4 regions of the Pseudodesulfovibrio nedwellii genome follow, and region 4 is predicted to be linked to each of the others. Evidence: predicted binding sites of a transcription regulator. Region 4 holds the regulator's gene; each other region holds the start of a gene.
The links. Region 4 encodes sigma-54, which starts transcription at its own class of promoters, with help from an activator protein. Its sites were predicted from a motif close to CTGGCACGGNNNNTGCTT; they were not measured.

Region 1 (2,207 bases), 640 kb from region 4:
GCATTTTGATATGCATTGATTGCGACACTTTTAACGACCATGATTTTTACCCCTTCGAGTTTAGCCCATACCTATTTGCAAGGCTTTCTGGAACATGCGCTTGGCGCCTTGGATGGTTTGCACATTCGCTTCGTAACCGCGCATTGCCTGCATCATGTTGGTCATTTCTTCGACAACGTTGATGTCAGGGTAGGTGACATAACCCTGATCGTTGGCATCTGGGTGATGCGGCTCGAATACCTGTTTGAAAGGACGTTCGTCCGCTGTCACGCCGAGTACCTTGACACCTTTTAGGTCGCGGTTCAGCTGGTCGTGCATTTCCTGAGCGAAGGGTGAGTACACGGGCGTGGATTCGAAAGACACGGACTTGCGCTGATAAGGGCCACCGTCTTCTGTCTTGGTGGTCCTGATATTTGCCATGTTCATTGAAATGACATTCAGCTGGGCACGCTGGGCCTTGAGGCCGGATGCGCTGATGTCCATTGCTGTCATGAAATCCATATTACTTCGCTCCATCCATTATGACTTTGCCCATGCCTGAAAAATTCTTTTTAATGACCATGGCAAGAGCGTTGTACATCATGGTGTTTTTGGCGTTTGTTGCCATTTCTTTATCCAGGTCCACCGAGTCCTGACCGTATATTTCCCGGGCCTTGAAACTTTTCAAGCCATCACCTGAAAATCCGTCAGGGTTGAATGTGGAAGGAAGGTGAGCCTTGGAGGTACGGGTCATTTTTCCTATTCCATCCTGATTGAGCGCTTTTTGCAGCTTGTCCTCAAATTCAATGGAACGGGCTTTGTACCCCGGTGTATTCAAGTTGGCGATGTTGCCAGTGACGAGATTTTGACGTTGCAGGTGCAGGTCCATGACCTTGCCTGTCAATTGAATGTGTCGTCCGAAAAGCTCTCTCATGCCTTGATCCTCCTGCATTCGCTGCGATGTTCGGTTTCCTGACAAGCTTGTTTTTCCGTCAGGTCCGCAAGAGGTTAAGCAACTCCCGTTCCAAACAAATAACATCTTGAAATAAAAGAATATTAAGTTTATTCCGGTTTCCTTGATGTTTTTAGAAGCTGATTGGAAGAAGGCACGGCGTCATTTTTATAATGAATACAGGGGCAGAATATTCCCTTTTCAGAGGAGTGAAGCCGTTTACGGTCTATGGGGTTGAATTGCTGGTTTTACCATAAAATAATATTTATCAATATGTTAGAGATATATGTCGTTGTGACTCTATCGGGAAACACATGACTTTGGCACAGCCATTGCTAGATTCAGTGCGGTCAACTGTGACCGTGGAGATCTTTTCAACCCGGCCTCCGGGTAAGGGAGAAATGGAGGGGACATTATGAGTGGTCATCTGGATTACGAAATCAACAAAGAACTCGGTGAATGCTACCTGTTTATGGGTGAGCTCGACAAAGCTGAAGAGTATTACAAGAAAGCTGTAAGCTCTAATGGCATTCATCCCGATCCTTATCTCGGCCTGGCAACCGTTGCTGTTCAGCGCGGTCAACTGGAAGACGCCATGCGCATGTATGAGAAAGCTCACACTATTGAGCCTTCTGACAAAAGTCTTTCTGGGATAGGGCTTATTCGGCTGGAAAATGGTGAAACAGAGGAAGCATACTCCCTGTTTACCGAAGCCATAACCCTGAATCCCGAAAATATGGTGGCCCTGTTCAGTTTGATCAGGCTCGGCCATGAGTTGGAACGTTTGGAAGAGATAATTCCACATCTCGAAGCTTACCTTGAGATTGACCCGGGCAAGCACGAAGTGCGGTATTCCCTGGCGGGAAGCTTTGTCTGCCTCGATCAGAAAGATGCGGCACGGGCTCAGCTTGAGATTATTCTTGAAGCAGACCCGAATCACGAAGCCGCCAAGGAAATGCTCGAACAGTTCCAGTCCTAACTACGGTCTCCCCTCCCCGTTGGTTTCCCGTTCCGCCACCGTGTCACATGGTTGGTGGAGCGGGGAGCCAGCCTCTGAGGAAGGCTGTGCATAAGCGCACGACTGTTGCGTTGTTTTAAAAAGCCTGAATCCTCGCGTAGTGGACTACGCGTCGGTCTCATTCTTTTTTTGCGCCTTGCACTCGTACGCTTCCGCTCATGTCTTATTGTTTTATAGTCATACATCCATATTTTTTCAGAAATATAGCATCCTATCCTGTCGGGAGACGACAGTCTTGACGTTGTGTGAGGTGTGTTT
Region 2 (2,207 bases), 250 kb from region 4:
ATTGCTTTTCGGAGTTCAATCTGCTGACAACGGATTCCTGCACCCGTTTGGTTGAAGATCCGAACTGTCCTTTCCGGCTGTCATACACCCCCTCAATGAGGGAAGCATTGAAATTAACTTTCTGTCCGCCTTTCACAAAACGGTCGATGACCTTATTAAAAATTTTAGCAGCCCCGGTCGGACCATGTTGAACCGATGTGGACCACAACACCTCGCGTAAAGCCGGTGGAGCGTTATCAAAATCAAGACCAGTCTGTCGCAAAATCATATTTCGTGCCGGCTGATACGTTTCTGCGGCAATAAAATCGTGTTGCATTTTCTCAAAGCGTACTGGCGATTCTGCGGCTATAGCTCGCCACTCTAGTGGCATACCGCCCTCCTTGGACCCGGTATTTGCTGGACCAGCCTCTCGTAACCGCTCACCAAGATCAGGAGCGGTCTTATCAAGGTAGGACAAAAATCGATCCATTGTGCCGGGCTTTGAAGCAATTTGATACTTTCCATATGAAGTCCCGCCGACACGATCATAGCCGATAGCAGACACACCATTTCGACCAGATTCAAACTGCGCCGACAATTCACCGGGAACATGAACTGGAGATTTCAAAACATCGCTTTTTGAAGGACGTCCAACGCTGGGACTTGAATCCGACACAACTTTGCGCTGCGGAAGAGCAGCCTCATCACGCATGAGTCGCGTAATGGTTGCCAAGGCCTCCAGCATTGATGAATCATTGATCATGGAGACGTCAAACGAACCAGAGGAACTCCCCTCCCCATATGAATCAGACCCTTCTCCAAAAAGACTTTGCGCCATGGTCATCTGGGAATCTAAAGCTGTCTGAAACTGCTTATTACGCACCCCATCGGTCACCCCGGATTGCATCCCGTTGCGAACCTGCCCACTAACCAAAGCGGCATAATCGTTGATCTTGCCAAAAGACATGCAGAACTCCTGCGTCAAAGTTTTGGCCTGTATACAGACCTCCGCAAGGAGAAAAGCAAAGGGTGTGCCGATTAAGACAACCCTCTATAATTAAAAAGATATTTACACATCTGAAAACAACGCGTCAAAAGATCTGTCGTTTTTCATGAATTCAACAAGACGACGTTGCCCAGCAGGAAAAGCATAGGATTCCAATTCAGCAGGAAGCATAAATCCGCCCTCAGCAGCTTCATTGAACACAGGCTCGGACGGCTCTTCGGCAAATCGACAGAGAAAACAATGCATGGTCACATGATAGCGAGTATAATTATAAACAATGGTGATAATTTTTTCCACCGGATCAATCGCCAGCTCGACCTCTTCCATATACTCACGTATAATAGCTTGTTCGGGAGTTTCCCCGTCTTCAATCCCTCCACCCGGAAATTCCCACAGGCCAGGCCAAACATCATCGGCCTTACGCTTCTGGATAAGAAGCCTCCCTTCATGCACCAACACACCGGTCGCCATATTAATACGCATGATCTTTTTGGGTGCGGGCAAGACTGGACGTTGCAACACGGTTCCTGCGCCATAAGATTTACAATACACCAGAACCGGACATTGCTCACAATCAGGATTCTTGATGCAAACCAGCGCACCCAATTCCATTATGGCCTGATTAAAATCACCGGCTCTATCAGTCGGAATAAGTGTACGTACCTGCTTTTCAACGCGAGAACGCCCTTTGGCGCCACGAACCGATTCTTCCATGTTAAGCAACCGGGCAAAAACACGAAGCACATTGGCGTCAACAGCAGGCTCTGGTTGTCCAAAAGCTATGCTGGTAATGGCACCGGCTGTGTACTCTCCAATACCGGGTAAACCACGAATGTCCGCATAATCTGTCGGAAATTCTCCACCATGGCCCTGAACAATAACGATTGCCGCCTTGAGCATGTTGCGCGCCCGTGAATAGTACCCCAGCCCTTCCCAATGTTTAAGGACATCCTCTTCGTGAGCACAGGCCAAAGAATTCACATCAGGGAATCGTTTCATCCACCGGTCATAATACCCAACTACACGGTCAATCTGTGTCTGCTGGGCCATAATTTCAGAGACCCAAACAGCATATGGCTCTGGAGTTTTACGCCACGGCAATTCTCGGCGATTGGCATCATACCACTCAAGTAAATGTCGGGAAAATTCAGCTTCGATCATGATGAGGCAGGGTGTACCCGCTCAGGGAAGGATTTGCAACACGGCCATAGAACACGCCTGT
Region 3 (2,207 bases), 1.3 Mb from region 4:
CGTCGAGACCATACGTGTTGCACACATCCCCAACCTTAAGCTTACCTGTACCAGCAGGGGGGACGGCAGGCATTCCCTTATACAAATCAACATCCTGACCGCCACGGATGGTGTCATAAACCTGCTGCGGACTGACACCCTTGGAACGGGCTATGTCTTTGATGAGAGACTGCTCGTTGATGGTGGAATCATATCCGGCAGCGTGAAGAGTCTCCACAGCCTTTGCCGCGTCAAGGCCAAGAAAACCACAAAACTTCATGAGAGGGCTAGTTTCGGCGTGACCATACGGCGGATTGCCATAGGTCGTTGTTGCTTCGTCCTTTATCTCGGCAGAAAAATCGAGCAACTGCTGCATGGGTGGCAACCCGAGCAATGTGCCAACAAGCACGAAAAGCGTCAGAACCAGACTGATGACCATAGGAACAGTCAAAATCACAAGCTCACGCGCCCGATTCTTCATGTAGGCCATGAGTGGCTTCCAGTTCAACCAGATATGCAGGAACATGGCGACCAAGAAAAGCGTTCCCACGGTAGTATGGATGTCCCCCCACTGGGTTTTGGTTAAACCGAGCAGATGCCAGTCAGCCCAGTAGGCCACGCGCCCCTCGGGTACAACGTACAAAATCACGCTGGTCAACAGCGTGATGAGAAAAGACAAAAGGCCTGTCAGGGATGTAATTTTCCTCATGGTCAAAATGCCTCCTCAAAAAGATGCATACTCCACTGTACTGAATTTTACGCGTGAAGCTATCCGAAGTTTATTATTATTTGCGGGACGGCCGCCACCATGGCAGACCGTCCCGCAAGCGTCCTGTTTTCCTGGTTATAGGAAATATTATCTAGTTAAAACGGGGGCCCTGACCGTTGCAGTTATATCCGTCGCCACGTCCCTGACCATAACAATCGCCATTATATCCACGTCCCTGACGTTGTCCGGGACCACGACCGTTGAATGCTACGATACCGGTTTCTTTTTCAAGTTCAGCACGCATGGAATCACGGGTGTCGCGCATCTGAGCACGCAGCTTGGTCATATCAGTCGTCAGCTTGGTGATCTTCTGCTCATCGGCATTGCCACCGTTAACCATGGCCTGCAAAGTGGCGTGTTTTGCCCACATCTGATCACGCAGCTCGGTGAATTTGGGCTGGTACTTATCAAAGATCTTGTCGACTGCAACCTGCTTTTCCGGGGTCAACTGACTGTATACACCGTTGCCGCCGCAACCGTTTCCAGCCCTTTGACCGTGTCCATACCCTTGACCAGCCATTGCCATTGCGGCCATGCTCAGGACCAGGACAGCTGCCAAAGCCGTGATGGTGATGTTCTTTTTGTTCATTGTTCCTCCGAAAATATTAAAATGTTTTTTGCAATCAGGATGAAGAGAGTGTGTGTTATCTTCTGTGACTTATTAAGCACACACCGTGCCAACATTTTAACAGTTCGATTTAAAAGAATAATTCAAAAAGGTCTTCACGCTCAAAGTCTACTTTTGTGCATTTTTATGCACACACATTGCACAAATCACGTGCAATGTGCAAGCGACATTCCTTGACATCATGAACAAAAGTCTCACATTGACAGCAGGACACAACTTGAACGTCAATCCAAGGTAATGCAATGCCCATATACGAATACATCTGCAAAGAATGCGACAATGAGTTCGAAGAACTTGTCTTTTCTCAAGACGCCACTGTGGTCTGTCCAAAATGTGGCTCGGAAAAGACAGAAAAGCTCATGAGCGCCTGCGCCGTAAAGACTGACGGCGGAGGCCTCAACCTCGATGCATTGCAGGACTCCGGCTGCGGCTCCGGCGGCGGCTGAGGCATCTAGATTCCGCACCCCGGTCCGGGGGGCGATCCCTTTTTCACGATGACTGTTGACGCTCACAGTCCACTGTCACGAAGCATGGTGTACAGCCATATGCACCGTTTCCTTTCCTTGTAAGAAATGATAGATAAATCAAACCGGTTTCCACACCTTGACCGTTCGAGGAGCTTCCATGTCGAACAGATTACCTTGGCCTGAATACTTCATGCGCATTGCCCATTTGGTGGCCCAGCGCTCCACCTGCACCCGCCGCGCCGTGGGTGCCATAGCCGTACGCGACAAGCGTATCCTCGCAACCGGTTACAACGGTGTGCCCACCAACATCGCCCATTGTGAAGAGGTCGGATGTCTTCGCGACAAGCTCAACATTCCATCTGGA
Region 4 (2,207 bases):
CATCAGTGCCAACTATAGTGGGCTCAGATTCACTGGGCAGATCTTCATAGGATAATACATTCATCTGTACCATCTTGTTGCCACGCCCCTGCTTTGAACGGCTCTTCATTTTCTCACGCATTTTGCGCAACTGGGCTTCCAGCTTGTCCAGCACCATATCAATGGTGGAATACATATCTTCAGAAGCCTCATAGGCCGATATGTGAATGCGATCCGAATTCAAAAGAACGTCCGCCTTATGGCGAAATTTGTCGACCAACAGATTTACCTGGAGATCGGCCTCCGAATCGGAAACGTATCTTGCTACTTTTTCAAAACGCTTCTTAGCGTATCCCTTGAGATGATCGGACGGCTCAAAGTTCTTGAAAGTGAAGCTAATGTTCATACGTTGCCTCCTGGTTGTGAGTGCGGCAAACAGGATTAAAAATACTGCTTGCGTTTTGATGAAGACGGGATACCCATGGCGGAACGGTATTTTGCGACAGTACGTCGAGCGATATTCACATCAAGTTCATCTTGAAGTATTTCGCCTATCCGTTCATCACTGAGCGGTTTTTTCGTGTCTTCATCTGCAATCATTCTCTTGATGAGCGCTTTGACGCTCTCTGAACCCACCTGCGAACCATCGTTCAAATCCAAGGCTGAGTTGAAGAAAAACTTCAATTCAAAAATACCATGTGGAGTTGAGACATATTTACTGGTTGTAATACGGCTCACCGTGGATTCATGCATCTCAATGTCCTCGGCTACCTCCTTGAGGATCAGGGGTTTGAGCTTTGTCACACCTTCTTCAAAAAAGTTTCTCTGAAAGCCGACAATACTCTCAACTACTTTATACAATGTTCTCTGACGCTGGTACAGACTTTTCATAAGCCATGCGGCAGATCGCATCTTTTCCTGAAAATATTCTTTTTCCTTATTGGCAGCACCTTTCATGGAGTCCATATAAAAAGCATTCATCTGCAAACGAGGTAACCCATCTTCATTAAGGATGATGACAAAATCTTCACCATATTTATAAACGAAGACATCCGGACTGACGTAATGAGGCTCAGTACTTGAAAAATTTGTCCCGGGCATGGGATCAAGAGTCTGCATCATGTCCAGATATTCTTTGAGCTCTTCCATAGAAATCTTAAACTTGCGGGCCAATGGCTTGTACCGATTCTTTTCCAGATCTTCCAGATGATCGGTAACTAATGAAACAAGAATAGGATCATCATAGCCAAGAACGTCCATCTGAACGAGCAAACATTCTTGTGGATCTCGTGCGGCGATTCCTACCGGATCGAGGCGCTGAATACGCTTAATAGTGGATTCAATTTCTGCATCCGAAGCCTGAACCATTGATTGAAGCTCTTCGATAGAAGCTTGCAAATACCCATTTGAATCAACATTTCCGAGAACTATTTCACCAATAGCAATTTCGAGTTCGGAAAAATTGGAAAGACGCATCTGCCAATTGATGTGCCCTTCAAGGGATGGCTTGGAAGCAAGGCGGGCCTCAAAGGACATGCCCTCTTCCGGGATTTCTGAATCTCGTCCGGTCGCCTGCTTTGAAGTGCTTGAAAATTCGCCGAGATAATTTTCCCAATCGGCATTGCGGACCAGTTCTTCCTCAGCTTGAGATTCAGTAAGGACTTCGGCAGGTTCAGAAACATCTGCTTCTGTTTCCTTTTCTTCAAGAAAAGGATTTTCCATAAGTTCTTGCTGAACAGTTTCAAGCAACTCAAGACGTGAAAGTTGCAGCAGTTTTATTGCCTGCTGCAACTGTGGAGTCATAACCAGTTGTTGAGAAAGCTTGAGTTGTTGTCTGAGTTCCAATCCCATAATGTATATCTCGAAAGGCTAATATGATCTCGTTCACACTACCGGTTTGAATTCTTTTCCGGCCATACCTTTATAATTCTGTTTTGAGTATGTCACACCTGCGATAACGAAGCAAGGACATTGTTATAACATGCCGTTACTATTAACGATATAGCACTGTGAAAGTCGCATGAAAAAAGTGTACCAACCTTTAGGAACCCTGTAAATCGCGAATGCATGAAAGTTAAGTAATTAGTACTTACAGTCGGAAATCTTCACCCAGATAAATTTGACGGGCACGACTGTTCTGAACGATTTCTTCGGGGGAACCCTCAAGAATGACATTGCCTTCGTAAACGAGGTACGCTCTGTCACAAATATTGAGTGTTTCTCGAACA

Region 1: a site for sigma-54 is predicted at 990-1,007, ahead of flgB (flagellar basal body rod protein FlgB). Genes of this name have one in related genera too.
Region 2: a site for sigma-54 is predicted at 1,000-1,017, ahead of SYK_RS04660 (VgrG-related protein). Genes of this name have one in related genera too.
Region 3: a site for sigma-54 is predicted at 1,412-1,429, ahead of SYK_RS09270 (Spy/CpxP family protein refolding chaperone). Genes of this name have one in related genera too.

Annotation. Positions count from the first base shown of each region.
Region 1 covers NZ_AP026709.1:1,334,849-1,337,055, reverse strand. Annotated here, with positions in the region: gene fliE (flagellar hook-basal body complex protein FliE) at 1-41, opposite strand, end outside; gene flgC (flagellar basal body rod protein FlgC) at 61-501, opposite strand; gene flgB (flagellar basal body rod protein FlgB) at 503-913, opposite strand; gene SYK_RS06405 (tetratricopeptide repeat protein) at 1,347-1,910, shown strand.
Region 2 covers NZ_AP026709.1:942,850-945,056, forward strand. Annotated here, with positions in the region: gene SYK_RS04660 (VgrG-related protein) at 1-946, opposite strand, end outside; gene mutY (A/G-specific adenine glycosylase) at 1,049-2,146, opposite strand.
Region 3 covers NZ_AP026709.1:1,977,958-1,980,164, forward strand. Annotated here, with positions in the region: gene SYK_RS09265 (DUF4405 domain-containing protein) at 1-688, opposite strand, end outside; gene SYK_RS09270 (Spy/CpxP family protein refolding chaperone) at 840-1,337, opposite strand; gene SYK_RS09275 (FmdB family zinc ribbon protein) at 1,619-1,822, shown strand; gene SYK_RS09280 (deoxycytidylate deaminase) at 2,001-2,207, shown strand, end outside.
Region 4 covers NZ_AP026709.1:690,405-692,611, forward strand. Annotated here, with positions in the region: gene hpf (ribosome hibernation-promoting factor, HPF/YfiA family) at 1-385, opposite strand, end outside; gene rpoN (RNA polymerase factor sigma-54) at 421-1,830, opposite strand; gene lptB (LPS export ABC transporter ATP-binding protein) at 2,069-2,207, opposite strand, start outside.